3 regions of the Paradesulfitobacterium aromaticivorans genome follow, and region 3 is predicted to be linked to each of the others. Evidence: riboswitches for the same ligand, from Rfam matches in the RefSeq annotation. Region 3 holds a riboswitch; each other region holds the start of a gene.
The links. Region 3 has a riboswitch for S-adenosylmethionine ahead of ACYQ2N_RS20705 (homocysteine biosynthesis protein). Riboswitches for the same ligand answer to the same signal wherever they lie in the genome.

Region 1 (7,052 bases), on a different contig from region 3:
GTGGGGAAGCATAGTTCCCGGCAGGGAAATGTCAAACCGTTCCGCCTCCAGGCGTAGGGCCAAGGCTTTCTTTTCCAGGCTTTGTGCAGCCTCAGCCCAGGCTTGTTCCAGACGATCGCGCGTTTCATTGACAACCTGTCCCCAAGCTGGGCGTTCCTCCGGGCTCAGAGTCCCCATCTGTTTGAGCATGGCCGTCAGGCTTCCCTTTTTTCCCAACACCCGCACTTTTATATCCTGTAACTCCTCAAGAGACCCTGCTTTCGCTAGTTCAGCCAGAGCTTGTCCCTCAATCCGGCTAACTTCCTCTTTCAAATCGACTCACCCTTCCCAGACATAAGCTGTTTTTCTTAAACATATTAAAAAAAATCCCATCCCCAAAGGGACGAGATCTTACCCGCGGTACCACCCTGATTCGGCACAAAGCCACGCTTTCCCTCCGTTAACGGCAGAGCATCCGGGCTTATCTACATTATCAATAAGCCACTCTCAGGCGAACTTTAACCTCGCACAGCGAGGAGGATACTTTCTGGGCTGGCTTCCAGTCTCCGGCCATTCCCTCCCTGAAAGAAAGCTCTCCTTTTAACCTGATCATCGTTTTAGCCTATTTTTACAGGGTTTTATTAATCACTTGCTCAAACCCACTTAGGTCATTCAAAAAATGCCGGTAAAGCAAATAGGCATCAGGGGAACCGGTTACCTCGAAAACTTTCCACAACCAATCAGTAGGTGACATCGGAGAACCACCTTTCTCGGCTTGGACTTTCTGAACCGTTTCATCCCGATTATAGCACACTTAATTTACTTTTTACAAGAAATCCCTCTGGCGCACGGTCTCATAGAGCAAAATCGCGGTCGCAACCGCAGCGTTCAGGGACTCCACCTGGTTGAACATAGGTATCGCCACTCTCTCCGCGGCAGCGGAGCGGAATATCTCGTGCGGGCCATTACCCTCATTTCCGATCACTAAAGCTAAAGGGGGCTTTAACAGCCCGGTGCTGTAAGGAGGAGTCCCTTCAACATCAGCCAGGACTAAACGCAGCGAGTTGGCCCGGCAGAAATTTAGAATCTCGTTCGGTTCTTGATTACAAAGAATCTTTAGGGAAAAAACCGCCCCCATCGTACTGCGCAAGACCTTGTCATTATAGAGATCGACCGTCCCTTTAGTAAGACAAACATCCTGTACTCCTGCTGCCAGGGCTGTGCGCAGAATCGTCCCCAAGTTGCCCGGGTCCTGAATTCCGTCTAGGATTAAAAGCACCGTATCCGGGCCCGGTTTGACAGCGGCCCAGCCATACTGCGGCTGTTTCACCACAGCCAACAGCCCTTGGGGCTCCACGGTCAAGCTCAGTTTGCGCACGACCCGCTCATCCACTTCCTCCACGGGAATCCGGCGGCGTGCAAGCTCAGCTAACAGAGGCTCCCACTCCCGCTGCTTCCTCTCCGGCACCAGGAACACCTGGGTGATGGCAGCCCCCCTGCGCAAGGCTTCTTCCAGGAAGCGCCGTCCCTCGATCATAAACTCCCCAGCCTGCTCCCGACCTTTGCGTCGCTGCAAAGAAACCACGTGTTTAACCAGGGTGTTGTGTAATGATGTGAGCATCTAAACTCACCCCTATACAGATATGGAAAAAGGATGCCTGAGCATCCTATTCCCTAACTATTTACTGATTAACAGCAGCCTTGGCAGTGTTCACCAATTGCGCAAAGGCAGCGGCATCATTGATGGCCAGCTCAGCTAACATCTTGCGGTTGACAACCACTCCCGCTTTCTTGAGGCCGTTGATCATGCGGCTATAGGACATCCCATTCAAGCGGGCACCGGCATTAATCCGGGCAATCCACAGCTTGCGGAAATCTCCCTTTTTATCTTTACGGTGCACATATGCATAGGCTAAAGACTTAAGAACTTGTTCATTCGCCGGGCGGAAAAGCTTGCTTTTTGCACCGCGGTAACCTTTGGCTAATTTTAATATTTTCTTATGGCGCTGATGCTTCGTAACCCCTCTTTTAACTCGGGCCATAGCGAAGACCTCCTTAATAACTGTTTCTTTTTATTTACTGATTCTAGTTCATAACTTCAATCTTAAAGATAGGCAATCAAGCGCTCAACCCGTTTGGCATCGGATTTAGCCATAACGCCGGATTTACGCAGATTACGCTTGCGTTTGGGCGACTTTTTCTCCAGAATATGACTGGTGAAGGCATGATAGCGCACAATTTTTCCTGTCCCGGTCTTCTTGAAGCGTTTGGCGGCACCGCGATGTGTTTTCATTTTAGGCATGTTGGGATATCCCCCTCTCAGTTAGTCATGTTTAACAGGAGTCAGAATCATAATCATATTGCGGCCTTCAAGCTTGGGTTCACGCTCTATATTTGCCTCTACTTTTACAAACTCAGCAAGACGCAGGCATAATTTCTTTCCTAAGTCCGGATGAGTAATCTCCCGCCCCCGGAACATAATCGTAACTTTAACTTTGTCTCCATCGTTCAAAAAGCGTTGGGCATTGCGTGCTTTCGTTTCGAAATCATGATCTTCAATATTAGGGCGCAGTTTAACCTCTTTGATCTCGGTCACTTTATGCTTTTTGCGAGCCTCTTTGTCCTTTTTAGACTGTTCATACTTGAACTTGCCATAGTCCATCAGCTTGCACACAGGAGGTTTCGCTGTCGGCGCAATTTCCACCAAGTCTAAAGATTTCTCGTGAGCAATTTGCAGAGCATCACGCCCTGACAGAATCCCGAGTTGCTCGCCTTCCTCTCCAACCAGGCGCACTTCCCGGGCCCGGATTTCTTCATTAATCCGTAAATCCTTGCTAATAATTAGCCACCTCCAAATAATTTTTTCCCTAACACCAGCACAATAAAAAGACGGGCATAAGCCACCCGTCTCCCAAATGAGCAAAAATAAACTAGCTCAGATTGCGAAGATACCTCATCGACTTCAGCCATGAGGTGAGAAGCGGATGGCTTCTACTTGACTAAAAGATATTATACCTTTGAAACTACGGTGTGTCAACATTTAAAGGAAAAACTCCATGTTTGCTTGTTTTATAGATTATAAGACCTTGAATCCCTTAAGACTCCTCCAACTCATAAGGTGTTTCCTGGTACACAAAGTAATTAAGCCAGTTGGCAAACAGCAGATTCGCATGGGAGCGCCACTTATGCACCGGGATTTGAGCGGGATCATCCTGCGGAAAATAGTTCTTAGGAATCTTGATAGAAAGCCCTTTGGCCCGATCCCGCTCGTACTCGTCTTTCAGAGTATTAAGGTCGTACTCCGAGTGCCCTGTGACAAAGATTTGGCGGCCATCAGCGGCCGCAGCCATATAGACTCCGGCCTCATCCGATTCTGCCCAGATCTCCAAATCCGGCACTTTTTCCAGATCCTCACGCCGCACCTCCGAATGACGTGAATGGGGCGCAAAAAATTCATCATCAAATCCGCGCAGCAGTTTTAAGGCACTCGGACCGGTCTTATAAATTTTATGCGGGAAAACTCCAAACATTTTCTCGGGCAGGGGATGTTTGGGCACGCCATAATGATGGTACAGACCGGCCTGCGCCCCCCAACAGATGTGGAGCGTAGAAGTCACATTGGTGCGGGTCCAGTCCATTATTTCCTTGAGTTCCGGCCAGTAAGTCACTTCTTCAAACTCCAGTTGCTCAACCGGGGCACCGGTAATAATCAAACCGTCAAATTTACGCCGCTTCACGACGCTGAACGTGGTGTAGAAAGTGTCCAGGTATTCTTGCGCCGTGTTTTTAGGAGTATGGCTCTCCAAGTGCAGAAGGGTAATCTCCACTTGCAAGGGAGAGTTGCTTAAAAGCCTGAGAATCTGAGTTTCGGTAACATCTTTGTGCGGCATAAGGTTCAGAATAGCTATTTTTAAGGGCCGGATGTCCTGGTGATAGGCTCTGGTTTCAGCCATGACGAAGACATTCTCTGAATTTAGGATCTCCATTGCCGGCAAGTGATCCGGAATCTTTATCGGCATATGCTATCACTCCTTGTTGCTTCCTGGGACGCCGACTTTAGCATACGAACAATGGCCTGCGAACGGTGCGTGACCTAGGCGACCGATATCCGTGCAGAGGCCGCGGCCCTACTTCTGGCTGGCACTAAGAGCAGTATCAAGATCTTCGAGCAGGTCGCCAATTGTCTCTAACCCGATGGAGAGGCGAATCATATCCGGGCTCACTCCGGCCTGGAGCTGGGACTCCTCATCAAGCTGCTGGTGCGTCGTGCTGGCCGGATGAATCACCAGGGATTTGGCATCCCCGACATTCGCCAGGTGGGAGAAAAGCTTCAGACTATTAATAAACTTTTTGCCTTCTTCAAGCCCACCTTTGAGGCCGAAGGTAAGAATCGCTCCCGCGCCCTTGGGCAGGTACTTTTGAGCTAAGGAATAATACGGGCTCTGCTTAAGACCAGGGAAGTTCACCCAGGTTACCAATTCGTGCTGCTCAAGAAATTCGGCCACTCTCCGGGTGTTCTCAACATGGCGCTCCATCCGGAGATTAAGGGTTTCCAATCCTTGTAATAACAAAAAAGCATTGAACGGAGAGATGGCAGCCCCCGTATCCCGCAGGAGCGTTACCCTGGCTTTCACGAGATAAGCCAAGGAGCCAACTGCCTCGGTAAACACTACCCCATGGTAGCTGGGGTCAGGCTCAGACAGCCCCGGGAACTTGCCGTTGTTCCAATCGAACGTCCCGGAATCTACGATTACCCCGCCAATGGATGTACCGTGACCCCCGATGAATTTAGTCGCGGAATGCACTACAATGTCAGCCCCGTGTTCAAATGGCCGGCAGAGGTACGGTGAGGCAAACGTGTTGTCCACGATTAAAGGAATTCCGTGTTCATGAGCAATCGCCGCAATCTTCTCCAAGTCAGCCACATTGATGCGCGGGTTGCCAATCGTCTCAACGTACAGCGCTTTGGTCTTATCATTGATGTTTGCGCGAAACTCCTGCGGGTTGTCAACATCCACAAAACGAACCGTAATTCCTAATCTGGCGAGAGTATTGGCCAGGAGCGTGTACGTGCCCCCGTACAAGGAACTGGAAGCCACAATTTCGTCCCCGGCCCCGGCAATATTAAGGATAGCGTACGTAATTGCCGCCTGACCGGAAGCTGTAGCCAAGGCCCCTGCTCCCCCTTCCAGGAGGGCCACTCTTTGTTCAAACACATCCTGCGTGGGGTTCATAATCCTGGTATAGATGTTGCCCGGTTCTTTCAGCGCAAACAGGTTGGCCGCATGGTCTGTGTCATTAAAGACATAGGATGAAGTCTGATAGATAGGCACCGCCCGGGAATTTGTAGCCGGGTCGGGTTTTTGCCCTCCATGCAGGGCCAGGGTCTCAAAACCAAGTTTTCTTTCTGCTGTCATCTCATTTTCCTCCTTAAATTTGTTTGATAGCTAAGTGCCACTAAGACTTTTACAAAACAAAAGCCTCTTCTGAGAGAAGAGGCAGATCTGCAAACTAAACGCAAATACCGCTCTCATCTCTCAGAACCTTTAGGTTCTGCAGGAATTAGCACCTTGCAGCATGCGCTGCCGGTTGCCGGGCATCATCGGGCCAGTCCCTCCGCCACTCTTGATAAGAGAGAACTATTAAATTTTTCCACTAAACTTTGGATAGACTTAAAACTCCACCTGCAGTAAGTTTCCTTTATACTATGAATAAATTATAATCATTAAATCCCGACTTTGTCAATAGGTTTAATTAATTGAGCTTAGAAAATTTCACTGCTTATTCTCTGCCCTGGCAAGCGCAGCGCTCTTGCTCCTGATTTCCTCCTGAACCAGGGCAATGAAGTCTGCAAGAGGCATCTTCTCTCCCGCATTTCCTTGTCCGTAGCGGCGGACAGCCACGCTCTTTTGTTCTTCTTCCTGATCCCCAACCACCAAAGCAAAGGGGATCTTCTCTGTCTGAGCTTCGCGGACTTTGTAATTGATTTTCTCCCGGCGCTCGTCCACTTCCGCTCGGATATCAAGTTCAAGCAACCTGTCCACAACTGCTTTGGCGTACTCATGGTGCCTTTCACTGATCGGCAGGATGCGTACCTGCACCGGGGCCAGCCATACCGGGAACGCTCCGGCGTACTGCTCAGTAAGCAAAGCGATGAAGCGCTCGATGCTGCCGTAGACGACACGGTGAACCATGACGGGACGATGTTTCTGCCCATCTTCCCCAATATAGGTTAAATCAAATTTCTCCGGCATCTGGAAGTCAAGCTGGATTGTCCCGCATTGCCAGGTGCGGTCTAAGCAGTCCTTAAGGTGAAAATCGATTTTCGGCCCGTAAAAAGCTCCGTCTCCGGGATTAATCTTGTAGTTCATGCCCTTAGCTTCGAGCGCTTCTTTGAGGCCGTTGGTTGCCAGCTCCCATGCTTCATCCGAACCCATAGAATCCTCCGGCCGGGTGGAAAGCTCGACATGATACTCAAAGCCAAATACTTTATAGAAGTAATCTACCAGTTCAATCACCCCGATAACTTCGTCCTTGATCTGCGACGGGAGCATAAAGATGTGGGCATCATCCTGGGTAAAGTTTCGCACCCGTAATAACCCGTGCAAAGCGCCGGAGAGTTCGTGGCGATGCACTAGCCCCAGCTCACCCACGCGCAGGGGCAGATCCCGGTAACTGCGCAACTTCGTCTTGTACATGATCATGCCGCCAGGACAGTTCATAGGCTTAACCGCATAATCCTGGTCATCTATTTGCGTAAAATACATATTCTCCTTATAGTGATCCCAGTGGCCGGACTGTTCCCACAAATTCCGGTTTAAAATAATCGGGGTCTTAATCTCGTGATAACCCCGTTTTTGATGTTCCTTACGCCAGAAATCTTCCAGGGTATTGCGGAGGATCATCCCTTTGGGATGGAAAAAGGGAAAACCCGGCCCCTCGTCATGCAGGCTGAACAAGTCCAACTCCAGCCCCAGCTTGCGGTGGTCGCGCCGTTTAGCCTCTTCCAGCTTAAACAGGTAGTCCTCAAGATCTGAAGCTTTAGCAAAGGTCGTCCCGTAAATCCGCTGGAG
Region 2 (7,052 bases), on a different contig from region 3:
GGATGGCGATGGTGTCCCCGTTATTAAGCTCAGTTAGCGCTTTAACTTTCTTGGAATAAATGCCCATGGGCTCGATATGCACTTTGGCGATAGAGACAAGTTTTAAGTTGTGATCCTTGTTGAATTCTTCTAAATAGGGAGTGTGCTGAAAGAAGTTAGCGTCAATTTCCCCTTTGTCCACGGCCAGGTTAGGGGTGTTGTAGTCAGTGAAGGTTTGGATTTTAAGGTCGACCCCTTCTTTCGCGAGAATGGGTTTGACGATTTCAAGGATTTCTGCGTGCGGTTTCGGAGTAGCCCCGACTTTGATGACGTTTGCCGCTGCTTGTTGGCCGCACCCGGCGACAATAAGGGAAAGTGCAATCAGACTGATTACGAATAGGGTAAAATAACGGGTTTTGCTTTTTAACATTTGTAATACTCCTCCTAGCGTATTGGAATTAGTATAAATTGTTCATGAGCAATCGCTCAATCTTTTATTTCAAGCTTCTTTTCACATGGGCCCATATGTTCAGAGAAGCCAATAGGAATATTAAGAAAAAGGTCTTTCAATTTTGTCAATATAGACGAAAGAATTTATCTAACCTGAGTGCGATACTTTGCGTGCCAGCTTCATGCCTAAGGATTGAATGACCTGCACGATAACGACTAAAATCGCAACGGTAATAATCATGATATCCGTGCGAAAACGGTTATAGCCCCACTGAATGGCGACATCTCCGATTCCGCCCCCGCCGACGGTTCCGGCCATGGCGGTATAGCCGATGATGCTGATCGTGGTAATTGCCACGCCAAGGATGAGAGAAGCTTTAGCTTCCGGGATCAGGACTTTTCGGATGAGCTGCCAAGGGGATGCTCCCATCGAGAGCGCAGCTTCAATGACACCATAAGGCACTTCTTTCAGTGAACTTTCCACAATTCGGGCAACAAACGGCGCTGCTGCGACCACCAGCGGGACAATGGCTGCCGTGGTGCCGATGGAAGAGCCTACGAGTGCCCGGGTGAGGGGCATAAGGGCGACCAATAAGATAATAAAAGGTGCAGAGCGCAGAATGTTGATAATCGTGCCCAGAACCGTTTCAACCCAGGGATTTGGCAAAATGTGCCCCGGGGAGGTGACTACGAGCAAGACTCCCAGAGGCAGCCCCAAGGCATAAGCAAGTACTGTCGAGACGATGACCATATAGATGGTCTGACCCAAAGCCAGCGGTATGAGCTGCAATATAAATTCCCAGTAAGATGGGTCAAAGAGCATGGATAGTTCAAAGTGCACGCTGGATCACCTCCACTTGCAATTCACGCTTTGACAGGTAAGCATGGGCTTTTTCCAATTGGTCAGGTGTTCCTTGGAGTTCCAACGTGAGCGTGCCAAACAAGGTAGAGCGCAAGTGGTCAATGCTGCCGTAAAGGATGTTTGCTTGCACCGCGCAAGTTCGGACCAGGTCAGTGATCACAGGGTCGGCAACGCGTGCGCCCAGAAAATTAAGGCGGACGATCTCAGAATCGCGGTGGGCAGCGAGATCGCGCAGAAGCTCGGGTGGAAGTTCGTTGGGAAAAACGGTTGAAATAAAATCTTTAGCGATAACTGACTGAGGATTGACAAACACCGACTCGACCGGGCCGTGTTCCACAATCTGAGCTTCATGAATAACCGCCACGTCCGAACAGATTTCTTTAATAACCTTCATTTCATGCGTAATAATTACGATAGTTAAGCCTAAGGTCTGGTTAATTTCTTTCAAAAGATTGAGGATGGACAGGGTTGTTTGCGGGTCTAAAGCAGAAGTCGCTTCATCGGAAAGTAAGACTTGCGGTTGGGTAGCCAAGGCACGGGCGATGCCGACCCGCTGTTTTTGCCCGCCGCTTAACTGAGGAGGGTAGGTGTTGGCCTTTTCCTTCAATCCCACCAAAGGCAGAAGTTCGTTAACCCGGGTAACTATCTCTTCTTTGGGAAACCCGGCAATTTCGAGAGGGAAGGCGATGTTTTCCGCGACCGTGCGCGACTGCAGGAGATGGAAGTGCTGAAAGATCATGCCGATCTTCTGCCTGGCTGAGCGTAGTTCTCTATCAGACAATTGGGTGAGGTCCTGTCCCTGAACAAGAACCCGGCCACTGCTCGGTTTTTCTAAAAGATTAAGGCAGCGCACAAGCGTACTCTTGCCCGCACCGCTTAAACCAATGATGCCGTAAATAGCGCCCTGTGGAATATGCAGGGATATGTTTTCCAAGGCTTTAACCTTGCCTTGAGCAGAGGAATACTCTTTGGTTAGATTCTCAACCCGGATCATGTAACGTGCCTCCCTAATAGCTCTTGTCGATGACTCTCATCTTAAGTTAAGAGACTATCTCTTAGTTTTTCCGGCAAATAAAAAACTTCGCGAGGAAAACACGCGAAGCGACTCTCGGTTCTCCTCTCATCTCCCAGATTGCCTGCAGGAGTTAGCACCGTGCATTAGCTGCCGGTTGCCGGGTTTCATCGGGCCAGTCCCTCCACCTACTCTGGATAAGAGTCAAGATCATGTTAAATTATGGGGTTATCTTAGCAAATTAATGCAAGAATTGCAAGAGGGAAAATTATGACAAAAATGAAAATGATATGACATAATTAGAAGTACTTTCAAAAACATTGATGTTTGCAATCGCTTTTGCGACTCTTGTCGTATTAATACTTAAAGGAATGGACAAGAGCAAGTAGCCCATCCCTAACCCGAAAATCTTTGCAAGCGGAATCCTGAAATCTGTGCTAAGGGATTGACCCGAGCCCCTACGGATGCTAAAATAGTCACAAGTTCATACGTATTCGGACAAGTGATTCCTTCTTGAACTGAGGAGTCATAAAAGGGAAGCCGGTGTGAATCCGGCGCGGTCCCGCCACTGTAAAAGGGGAGTCTTCTGCCATACCCACTGGGGAAACCTGGGAAGGGGCAGAAGGTGAGGAGCCTAAGCCAGGAAACCTGCTTGTCCGCAAAGAACACTTTACCCACGATGGATGGGAGGTGCGTGTTGAAGCAGCATACCTCCGCCTCTGGTGGAGGTTTTTCTGTTGTAGAAAACTTACATAAGCTTCCTGAGGGGAGCATGCAGATTGTCTTGTCCAGCGGGATTTGCTCTCAAAAATGCGGATGCGACTTGAGAGCGGAAGTGAACGCTGTTTCTAAGATGACCACACATTGCCGTGACTCTAAGCTACTGTACTAGGATGTTTGGAGCATGGCAGTGTCGGTTGTCTTTTTTAATTATGGAGGAGTAGAAAGATGCATATTGCAGAAGGAATGCTCCCGGTCGTACCGGCAGTTCTCTATGGTGCAGGTGCCGTTATTATGGCTGCCGCCGGGGTCAAAAGTCTAACTGAAAAAAGCAAAGAGATTCCCATGATGAAGCAACTGACAGGGGTAATGACCGCAGGGATCTTCCTGGTCTCATTGCTGCCGGTGCCCGTACCGATAACCGGTACCAGTTCCCATCCGGGCGGAACTCCGCTGGGAGCAATTTTGCTAGGGCCATGGATTACGTCCTTAGTTAGTATGATCGCGCTTTTATTTCAGGCTCTCTTTTTTGCCCATGGCGGTCTGACAACCTTAGGGGCCAATACCCTGACCATGGGAGCGTTCGGGGGGCTGACAGGCTGGCTAATCTTTTGGATGCTGCGCAGAATGAAAGCGAATCTTTTTTGGTCAGGACTCGCTGCCGGAGTGATAGGGGATATTGCCATCTATATAGGTACTTCGATCCAGTTGGCTCTCGCTATTCACGGGCAGCATCTGGTGAGTGAAGTGTTTATCGCGATCTTTGGCGCATTCCTGCCCACTCAGGCTCCGCTGGCGATCGTAGAAGGGCTGTTCACAGGCTTTATCCTCAAGTATATTGCCGAACGCCGCCCAGACATCCTGGTGATGCTTAAAGTGATTCGGGCGCAAGAGATCCGGTCGCAGGGGTCTGAGCTAACCAAGTATGTGGCCAAGGGGGCTGAAAAATAATGGGAAAATCAGGGAAATGGCTTGTGGCTATCGTGTTTTTAGCGTTGCTGGTATATGTCGGAACAAGCTCTATGTCTATGCCCGGTGCAGATGAGAAGGTCGGAGAAGTGGCTGCCAAATATGCTGCGGAAATAGGGGTCAAGGAGCGCCCGCCCCTTATTAATACAGACAAAGGGGATTTGTTGTTGTTTGTATTTGCTGCCGGGGGAGCGGTAGCCGGGTTTTATCTGGGCTATCAATGGCGTGGCTTTTTTGGCAAGAAGAATAGCCGCGAGAGCGATCTTAAAGCCAATTCGAATCATATGTATAGCGCCGATGCGGAGATGAGGTCCAAATGAGCGCCCATCATCTGACACTGGAGATTCCGCAGACCGTATTGACCAGGATTGACGGCAGGGTAAAACTGCTCTTGTCGGTATGCGGCTTAATGGCAGCAGTAAGCACTAAGACTTGGCAGCTTCCGGCATATTTTGGGCTAACAAGCCTGGCTTTGCTCTTGGGAGCGGGTGTACCCGTGCGCCTTGTGGCCCTTCGCCTGCGTCCGGTGGTATTGATCGCGGTCTTGCTTTGGCTAACGCAGATTTTCCTCAGCGGTCAGACCCCTGCTTTTCATTGGGAACTGGGCTGGGTGCATCTGACCGGATATGAAGAAGGGTTGATTCAGGGACGTTTATTTGCGGTGCGTGTTTTGGGCGGGATGAGTGTCATGCTCTTGCTCACGCTCTCCACCAGTGTGCAGGAATGGGTAAGTGCCCTCGCCTGGTTCAAAGTTCCTGCGACAGTCATTGAAATTATGACTTTGAGCTATTCCTCTCTGTTTGTACTGATGGAAGAACTGGACCGCCTGCAAAAAGCACAGCACATGCGCCTGGGTTATGGCACTTGGTGGCGCACAGTGCAGACGACCTCTGCGATCGGTGGCGTTCTGTTCCTGCGGGTTTTTGAGCGTAGTAGGCGCTTGTGGGAGGCTATGCTTTGCCGGGGATATGAAGGGGAAATGCGGGTTAATTACCTGCGCACGGTTCGAAGAGGGGATATTGTGCTTGCAGTGGCGGGCCTTTCCATCATTATTTTTGCCTGGCTCATGGCTCGCTGAAATAGGTGTTTCGTTGTGGCAACTAATCTGCTATCTGAATGAAGGGGATGCGACCGTGGAGGATAACGAGAGAGCTATTACCGAACCGATATTAGAGGCTCGAACCCTCAGCTTTGCCTACCCAGGCGGGGAGGAAGTCTTGCACAGTATTGATTTTGCTGTCGCTGCCGGGGAATGTGTGGCCTTGCTTGGGGCTAACGGATGTGGTAAAACGACACTCTTTCAGCAGTTTAACGGATTGCTTAAGCCGAATTCGGGCCATGTTTTGCTCAGAGGACAGGAGTTAAGCCGCTGGCCCAAGAAGGAAGTATTCGCGCGGGTGGGGCTTGTCTTTCAGGATCCGAATGACCAGCTCTTCGCAGCCACGGTGTATGAAGATGTTTCCTATGGGCCTGTTAATCTTGGCCTGCCTCAAGCAACGGTTGCGGGCAGAGTGGAGCTTGCGCTTGGGCAAGTGGGGATGTGGGAATATCGCAAGCGCAGTCTGCATCAGCTAAGTTACGGGCAAAAGAAGCGTGTTGCCATTGCCGGGATTTTAGCGATGCAACCGGAAATAATGATCCTTGATGAACCTACGGCAGGCCTGGACCCGCGCACAGCGACGGCGCTCATGCGTTTGCTTAAGGACTTGCAGCAAGAACATAAGCTGACAATTATCTTGTCTACGCACGAAGTGGATATCGTGCCAATTTATTGTGACCGGGCCTACCTCATGCAGGCCGGGCGCATCATTAAGCAGGGGACACCTGCGCAAGTATTCGGGGATCCAGAGTTAATCAGGGAGAGTTTTCTGCGCCTGCCGCGGATTGCGCATTTGTGGGAGGTGCTTGCTAAACGGGAAGGTTTTCCCGCAGGGGAATTCCCTTTGACTATTCGGGAAGCACGCCAGGTGTTCAGTGCGCTTAAGGAGGGGGTTAAGCCTTAATGATTTTTCTTGTGGGAGAAACGGCAGCCGCGCGCGAGCTCGGGGAGCGATTGCTCGCTCAAGGTATTCCCAGCCTTAAAATTGAGACTCATAACGACAAGTTTAGATTGCTTGCACCTCAGGGTAAGCGGGACGGGGATCTGGCAGAATTACTCAGTTGGATTCCGTCTTTTGACTGTACCGTCATCCTTGATGCCAGTCACCCATCCTGCAGTGCCAGGTTCGGGAAAGTAAGGGAATACTGCGAGCAGCAGGGCATTCCCTTTCTTAGGTTAGACAGACCGGAAACAGTGATCCCGGCGAATCCTTTGATACATACGGTCGGAAGCTGGGAACAGGCCTTGGACAAACTGGGAGAGCGTGTTCTGGCCTTGAACAAAGCAGGACCGGAACGCAAGGTTTTAAGCGGAGCAAGTAAAGATCTTGTAACAGTCTTTGTCACAACGGGAAGCCACCAGATTGACAGCCTCGTTCAGAGTCCGTTTGCTTCGAAGGCACGCTTCGTTGTCCGGGTACTACCGGAAGGGCGGCTGGTTCAGAAGTGCCAGGATTTGGGGATTGCCCCCAGAGATATCGTGGCTATGCAAGGGCCGTTTTCCAAAGAACTTAACCGCATGCTGTTTAAGTTTTATGGAGCGGACATAGTCTTTACCCGTGACAGCGGTCCGGCTGGGGGGACAGACACGAAAATCTCCGCAGCCTTGGCGCTGGGTCTTGAGGTTGTGGTCCTCAAGCGGGCCGCCATGAAGCAGGGGTTGACAGCGCACAGTGTGAAGGAAGTGCTAGAGTGGGTTAAAGAAGATGTGCGGTGAAGGATTCTGTATACGACTTTTGGCAGGGGTTGACTCAAAAGCAATTCCCCTCCGATCACACCAGAACGTATTTCAATGCTCTGGTTTTTTGTTTTGCTTATAGTAATTGTTTTTTTGGTAGGAATATAAAGGAAACATGTGGAATGTTAGATTAATGTGGTTTGGACGCGTCTGGAACGTAGGACGTTAGGTGACATGGATCATTGGGGGTCAGGACCGATTTTCTCTGCCTCAATAAGTTAAAA
Region 3 (7,052 bases):
GAAGCAAGCCCTAATAGGAATCACCTTAAAGTCAATATTCTATCTAAAAGAGACTAACCCAAAAATCATGGCCGCCACAATTATAATAGCGGGATGAATCTTGAATAAATGCAGGGCTAATATAGCCACTGCTGCTATGACCCAGGTGCTCAGGGTGGGAAAGGATTTAAGCCCCATGTCCCAGGCAGTTTGTGCAACTAAGATGACAACAACAGGGCGAACAGCTTTAAGCATGCCTTTAAGCCAGGGAGCATCGGCATACTTCATAATGATTCCACTTAAAAGAATTACCGCCAAGGCTGTAGGCACAACTGTGCCCAGCATTCCGGCTACAACCCCGGGCCAACCCGCTACTTTGTACCCTATGTACGCAGACATCTTAGTAGCAATCGGGCCTGGCAAAGCATTACTAACTGCTAAAGCATCAGTAAACTCCTCGTTTGTAAGCCAACTATAGCGTTCTACAGTTTCTTCCTGAATCAGAGGAATAACTGCCGGGCCTCCGCCGAATCCTAAGTTGCTGGCTCTACTAAAGGCAACGAATAAATCCCACATAACATTGAACATTTTGTTTAGTTATACCCCTTTCACCTTTTCCCGTCTCTTGTTAAAATAATATTTGTATTTTCGGTATGAATTCCGGGCCTATTATAACAAATACATAGAAAATAGCCTAGAAAATATTCAATAGAATCGACTTCTATTGTCGAACAAATATGTAGTTTAGGGGGCATTGAATTGTTGCCGGTAAGAATGATACAAGTACCTACAGGCTTGCCCGTAGGACCCGTAAACATTTACCTCATAAAGGTTAAGCCATATACGCTCATAGATGCAGGACCTGTCACTGCAGATGCTCTTCCTTTCTTAGAAGAATCTATGAGTCAAGAAGGGATCAACCTCCACGCAATCGAGCAAATTATTTTAACCCACGGCCATGGTGACCACTCCGGACTTGCGGACAAACTGCATGAACTTACCCGTGCCCCGGTATACATTCACGAACATGATCTCGCTAAAGCACACAAGGGTTACTGGCAGCTTGATCAGGAGTTATTAATGTGCCTCGGCATTCCGCCAAAGGAAGTTGCCGAAATCACAAACATAATCCGTGAACGTAATCAATCTTTTGGCAGCAAGCTTAATTCTGCTACCCCTGTGTACGGTGGGGAAGTGTTTAGGCTCGGGAATTATAAGCTTGAAATCATTCCTACGCCGGGCCATTCTCCCGGCAGTATCAGTATTTATGAGCATTTTACAGGTACACTCTTTTCCGGCGATCACTTTTTAGCCGGGACCACGCCTAATCCTGTGCTGGAACCGGATGGGAACGGATACTGGATGTCTACTTCCCGTCAATACTTTAAAAGCTTAAGAGACATTCTCCAGTTACGATTATCCATTATCTATCCAGGGCACGGAGAAGTATTTGACGACCCCGACACAAAAGCGTTCGAGGTATTCGATAACTATACGACTCGAATGGACGAAATCTACCCTTTCCTATGCGAAGATGCCTATACTCCCTACACTTTAGCCAAAAAAATATACCCCTGGGTGCAGGGGTTTGAAATGTTTCTCGCGGTATCAAAAGTTGTAGGCATGCTTGATCTGATGCAAGCTGCCGATCAAGTAGAAGTGCATGAGAGCGGTAATATTATCACGTTCAGGCGTAAGATCTAACTTAGCGTCCATAAAGATGTAACATTTCTTATGCTCTTGAGTAGAAAGGGATCAGCCTTGAACCAAATTTTCGGTACTAACTTTGCGGAACTAGTTTAACCTGTCCCCAGGCAGCCAGCTTGTCTTCCCAAATGATTAAGGCTCCTGTAACCCCATGAATTCCGGCTGCAAACTCGATGGCTTCTTCCATATCTGAGCCATTCTTAACGCGATTCCCGGCAGCCGTAGCCACAGCGTCAGCCAAGGCAGTTGACGGGGACAGAATCACAACCGCATCAGCCTGTCCGAAACTGAGAGAATGCCCGATTTTGCCGGAAGAAGTGCAGATTCCTAAGGGAGTGTGCTCTGGCTTGATCTCAAGGGCAATCTTATTAGACAAGGGGGATGCCCCCGCAAAAATTCCGATATAGCGTGTCCGGCCTGTACGGAGAAAGATATCCCCGCCGTTTTCCACTATCACATCCCGTGAACGTTTAGCTATCGCCTTTCCTACCAACTCTGACACCGCCCCCGCAACCGCAGCCATCGGACCAACCCCGGCTTGCCTCCCGGCTTCTGCCATCATGACGGCAATCCGGGGGGCGTCCGCTAATACAGCGTACGGAGTAAGGGCAGCCACAAAACCGGGATCAAGAGCAACGTATTCCTCCAATGGCTGCCGCACATCCTTAACCACACTCTCAACCCACTGTACCGTTGCCGCCGAATAGCATTCTTTGCGGATTCCAATGTCCAAGTCAGTTTCCTTTACCATCGCTTGAAAATGAACAAGATCATGTTGGCGGTGCAGTTGACGATAGGTGCGTTCTCTGTATTCCAATTAGAGCCGGACCTCCATCGCCCGCATTGGGCAAACTTTTACACAGAGCTGGCAGACTACACAGTTATCCCCGTCAAACTTAACTTCCATGGAATTTCTTTCTAAATATAGGGCTCCCGTAGGGCAAATCGCGGTACAAGCCCCACACATAACACACTTGTCATCATTGCGAATAATCTCTTGATTAAGATCCTGCACTGATACCCCAATTTCGCGAAGATAGTCGAGCCCTTGCTCACTCTGATCCCCTATCACTTCAAGCACCATTGTACCTTCTTTTTGCGGGTTAACATCAGCTTTGACAATATTAACGACTAAATCATAATCCTTAACTAAGCGATATACGATCGGTTTAACTGAAATATCTGTACCGAAACGCAATACTATTCTCTTGGGAGACATATAACCTCTCCTCTCCTTTTTCTCATCCGGTTTTACTCTCTTGATCGAACAACTGACTATCAACATAAATCTTTGAGTACTGACTCCCTATAGTCCCTTTTAGCAAAGGCTGAAGGTGGTTACTACCCTCTTAGCACATTGGCCGCCGGAGCATCAGCAGGTGACGGAAGTAATTTCACCGGTTCTGTGAGCTGAAAATCTCCATTATTAATCCAATCTTTGAGCGTGGAAGCAATTTCCCGGGCCCTGGGAATGCTAGAAAGTGGTGCCGTGGGAATTTCTTTGCCATTAACGGTGATTTTGCCGGATTTTAATTGGGCATAACTGACATAGCCCAGATTTCCCGGGGTCCGAGAAGGATAAGCTTCCCCATAGTCAACAACTGGCGCAAACAACTCTTGGTCAGTTGCGGCTGCATATTTGGCTATCTCCTCATTGAGAATCGGAATGGGCACCCCGATACCCACACTCAAAGTTGCACCATACCCGATATAGCTCGTACCAACAAGCCAGCGCGGGTTCATTTGCTTCAAATCCCCGATTACGGCCAGAGTTCCCCCTGCCGGTCCCAAATCTTTCCCTTCCAGGTTTTGGATAGAAGGAAAATGCTGGGTGCCATGCCAAGCAACATAACCCGTAGCGCCACCCAGAAAGATTTTCGTACCGATCCCGATCGTTTTGAAGTGCGGGTCTTTAAGCAGCGGGCTTAGCTGGCCAGAAGTGGAGTAATGCGCATTACCTAAGTTAGGCTTAAGCATCCCCATATAGGTATAAGCAATCTTCGACGTTAAATTAACTGCACAATTGTAATTTTGATAAGCATTGCGCGGGTTGAAGAGGATCGCTTCATTGATCTCATCCAAAGTAATAGTGGTTTCAAACTCGTGCCGCGGATAGCAGTCTGTACCATAAGCCAGTGCTTTTAATTTCACAGGCTTGCGTGCAACTAAATCCTGGATTACATGTCCCCCGCCATAGCGGAATTCACCCGGATAATTGCTGTTAAGTGGGTCATCATCAGGTAATTCCGCAGCCCCGAGGTAGGCATCTACGGCAGCTATCCCGCCGTACGCAGGAACGCCGTTAAGCCACACCTTCTGCATTTTCATCCTTGGTTTGGTATGCCCAAAATTTAGAAAGGCCCCGGATGAGCACATTGGAGCAAAGGTTCCGGTCGTTACAACATCGACCTCCTTGGCTGCCGCGCTTAACCCTTTTTCCTGAACGAGCCCGATAAGTTCCTCTGCAGTTACAACAACTGCTTTTCCTGCTTTAATTTTGGCATTAATTTCGGCGTAAGTTTTTTCAACACTCATAATTGCAGCCCCCCTCCATCCTGTTATACTCTCCCGGACATTAAACAAGCCCCTTCCCTGACAGAAGAGGCATGCAAATACACTTTGCCGCTCCTCTTATCTGTCAGAAGAAATTTCTCCTGCAGGAATTAGCACCGTGCTTTGCAGCTTGACTATACTAATAGCCTCGCTACCGAGCGGGTTGCCGGGTTTCATTGGGCCAGTCCCTCCACCACTCCGGATAAGAGTATCATATAAATATGAAGTTTGATAAATATAAGTGTAGCAGGCAGGACAGATTCTGTCAATAATCTCGGGTCTTTGACACTTGCGCTTATATAGAAATTTCTACAAGCCTTGAAAACAGGGCTTTTTTTATTGGAAAAATGTCAAATTTTCTCCAATCCTTAGTGCGTAATTTAGCGTAATGTGTTATAATGTAAGGGATTGGAGGAGATTGTTACTATGCGACTTAGTATATCCAAGTCTAAAAATGCTACTTCGCTTTATGTCATACAATCTATTTACGAGAACGGTAGGCGTTCCACAAAAGTTGTTGAAAAGTTAGGGACGCTTGCTGAATTACAGCAAAAACTAAATGGGCGAGATCCTATTGAATGGGCTAAATCATACATAGAAGACCTTAACAAAAAAGAGAAAGAGCAATCGCGAGAAGTCATCGTTAAATACTCTCCATCTAAAGTAATCTCCAAGGATCAACAACACTTCTTCAACGGTGGTTATCTTTTTCTCCAGCAGATCTATCACGAACTCAATCTTCATAAGGTTTCCGCTGAGATATCAAAAAAGTATAAGTTCTTTTTTGATCTGAATGCTATACTGTCACGGCTCCTTTACGGACGGATCCTTTTTCCTTCTTCCAAACTCGCTACCTACAAGCATTCCTCAAAGTTCATTGAACAAACTGACTTTGAATTGCAGCATGTGTACAGAGCACTTGAAGTCATTTCCAAAGAAATGGACTTCATTCAGTCTTCTCTTTATAGCAACAGCCTCAAAATTTCAAAGAGAAACACGGGTATTCTCTATTATGACTGTACCAATTATTTCTTTGAAATCGAGCAAGAAGAAGGCCTTAAACAGTATGGCGCTTCAAAAGAACACCGACCGAACCCTATCATCCAAATGGGTCTGTTCATGGATGGAGACGGTATTCCTCTTGCTTTTAATCTCAACAGCGGCAACACGAATGAACAGATTACGCTTAAACCCTTAGAGCAAAAAATACTTTCCGATTTTAAACTTTCCAAATTTGTTGTCTGTACAGATGCCGGACTGGCTTCTGAAAAGAACAGAAGGTTCAACAACGAAGGCGAACGCGCATTTATCACGACCCAATCGATTAAAAAACTAAAAAAGCATTTAAAAGAATGGTCTCTTGATTCAAAAGACTGGCATCTTGCAGATCATGATAAAACTTATGATATCGCCCAGCTTGACGAGGAAACCTATAAAGACAAATGCTTCTTCAAAGAACGCTGGATTAAAGAAAATGGCCTAGAACAAAAACTTATTGTCACTTACTCCATCAAGTATAAAAACTATCAACGTCAAATTCGTAATTCACAAATCGAACGTGCTCAGAAATTACTTGATTCGAATCCGACTAAAATTTCAAAAAGCAATCAGAACGACTATAAACGTTTTATCAAGAAAACCAGCTGTACGTCTGATGGCGAAATAGCCGACAATGAACTCTATGCCTTAAATAACGAAACCATCGTTGCCGAAGAAGCCTATGACGGATTTTATGCCGTTTGCACGAACCTCGAAGGTAGTGCTCAGGAAATCATCCGAATTAACCAGCGGCGCTGGGAGATTGAAGAATGTTTCCGGATCATGAAAAGCGAGTTTAAAGCCCGACCAGTGTACTTAAGTCGCGAAGATAGAATTAAAGCACATTTTACTACCTGCTTTATGGCCCTCATCATTTATCGATTATTGGAAAAGAAACTAGGAAATAAGTTTACATGCAGTGAAATCGTCAACGGATTGAGAGAAATGAATTTCTATGAGATCAAGGGCGAGGGATATATACCGACCTACACAAGAACTGATTTTACAGATGCTCTGCATGAATCTTTCTGCTTTCGAACAGATTTCGAGATTATAAAAAAGACACAGATGAAAAAAATTCTAAGCACGACTAAGAAATAAAAAAATTACTCACTTTTTTAAAATACAAAAAAAGCTTGAACACCTTGCAAATACAGGGCTTTCAAGCTTTTTATAGTTTTTAACTGTCAAAGATGAGAATATAAGTGTAGCAGGCAGGACAGATTCTGTCAATAATCTTTTTCACATAACTTTTTTACTGAATGCCTGACCATGATCTGTCAACATCATTTTCCTATAATACCGCTTGTATAAAATGTTCAAACATATCACAAGCATTACTTACTTCTCTACTACTACCAGCTCATCCGTAAGGGTAGATAAACTGACGAGACCATTCTGTGTTACCTCATACGAAGTCTCAAGCCCAACCGCTCCAATGCCTGGTAGGGTAAACTTAGGTTCAATAGCCAATACCATGCCTGCTTGCAACCGTTGCTGTGATCCGCGAGCCAGAACCGGAAGTTCGTCAATCTCCAACCCTACCCCATGTCCAATAAAAGAGACTCCCCCGTGGGAACCCATGAATCCTGGAATCCCCGACTCTGAAGCGATCTTGTGCGCATGATCATAAAGCTCGCCGCACACTACTCCGGGTTTAGCCATTTTCTCCAAGTCTTTAAGGATATGAATGGCCGTATCGTATGCTTTTTTCACTTCAGGCGGAACAGAATTAAACATAAAAATTCTTGTCTGGTCAACGACATATCCGAAAT

Region 1: another riboswitch for S-adenosylmethionine. It lies ahead of ACYQ2N_RS09735 (homocysteine synthase); the one in region 3 lies ahead of ACYQ2N_RS20705 (homocysteine biosynthesis protein).
Region 2: another riboswitch for S-adenosylmethionine. It lies ahead of ACYQ2N_RS02650 (methionine ABC transporter ATP-binding protein); the one in region 3 lies ahead of ACYQ2N_RS20705 (homocysteine biosynthesis protein).

Annotation. Positions count from the first base shown of each region.
Region 1 covers NZ_BAAHYT010000010.1:841,926-848,977, forward strand. Annotated here, with positions in the region: gene pheS (phenylalanine--tRNA ligase subunit alpha) at 1-312, opposite strand, end outside; gene ACYQ2N_RS09705 (YqzL family protein) at 608-733, opposite strand; gene ACYQ2N_RS09710 (TrmH family RNA methyltransferase) at 806-1,600, opposite strand; gene rplT (50S ribosomal protein L20) at 1,662-2,021, opposite strand; gene rpmI (50S ribosomal protein L35) at 2,084-2,281, opposite strand; gene infC (translation initiation factor IF-3) at 2,303-2,818, opposite strand; gene metA (homoserine O-acetyltransferase MetA) at 3,075-3,998, opposite strand; gene ACYQ2N_RS09735 (homocysteine synthase) at 4,107-5,396, opposite strand; SAM riboswitch class I at 5,507-5,614, opposite strand; gene thrS (threonine--tRNA ligase) at 5,754-7,052, opposite strand, start outside.
Region 2 covers NZ_BAAHYT010000008.1:55,964-63,015, reverse strand. Annotated here, with positions in the region: gene ACYQ2N_RS02660 (MetQ/NlpA family ABC transporter substrate-binding protein) at 1-409, opposite strand, end outside; gene ACYQ2N_RS02655 (methionine ABC transporter permease) at 578-1,252, opposite strand; gene ACYQ2N_RS02650 (methionine ABC transporter ATP-binding protein) at 1,260-2,285, opposite strand; SAM riboswitch class I at 2,409-2,507, opposite strand; cobalamin riboswitch at 2,787-2,973, shown strand; gene ACYQ2N_RS02645 (energy-coupling factor ABC transporter permease) at 3,252-3,974, shown strand; gene ACYQ2N_RS02640 (hypothetical protein) at 3,974-4,312, shown strand; gene cbiQ (cobalt ECF transporter T component CbiQ) at 4,309-5,070, shown strand; gene ACYQ2N_RS02630 (ATP-binding cassette domain-containing protein) at 5,126-5,995, shown strand; gene ACYQ2N_RS02625 (precorrin-6A/cobalt-precorrin-6A reductase) at 5,995-6,807, shown strand.
Region 3 covers NZ_BAAHYT010000011.1:814,179-821,230, reverse strand. Annotated here, with positions in the region: gene ACYQ2N_RS20725 (chromate transporter) at 40-567, opposite strand; gene ACYQ2N_RS20720 (MBL fold metallo-hydrolase) at 739-1,683, shown strand; gene ACYQ2N_RS20715 (UPF0280 family protein) at 1,760-2,503, opposite strand; gene ACYQ2N_RS20710 (NIL domain-containing protein) at 2,504-2,905, opposite strand; gene ACYQ2N_RS20705 (homocysteine biosynthesis protein) at 3,028-4,221, opposite strand; SAM riboswitch class I at 4,315-4,448, opposite strand; gene ACYQ2N_RS20700 (IS1634 family transposase) at 4,666-6,378, shown strand; gene ACYQ2N_RS20695 (M24 family metallopeptidase) at 6,619-7,052, opposite strand, start outside.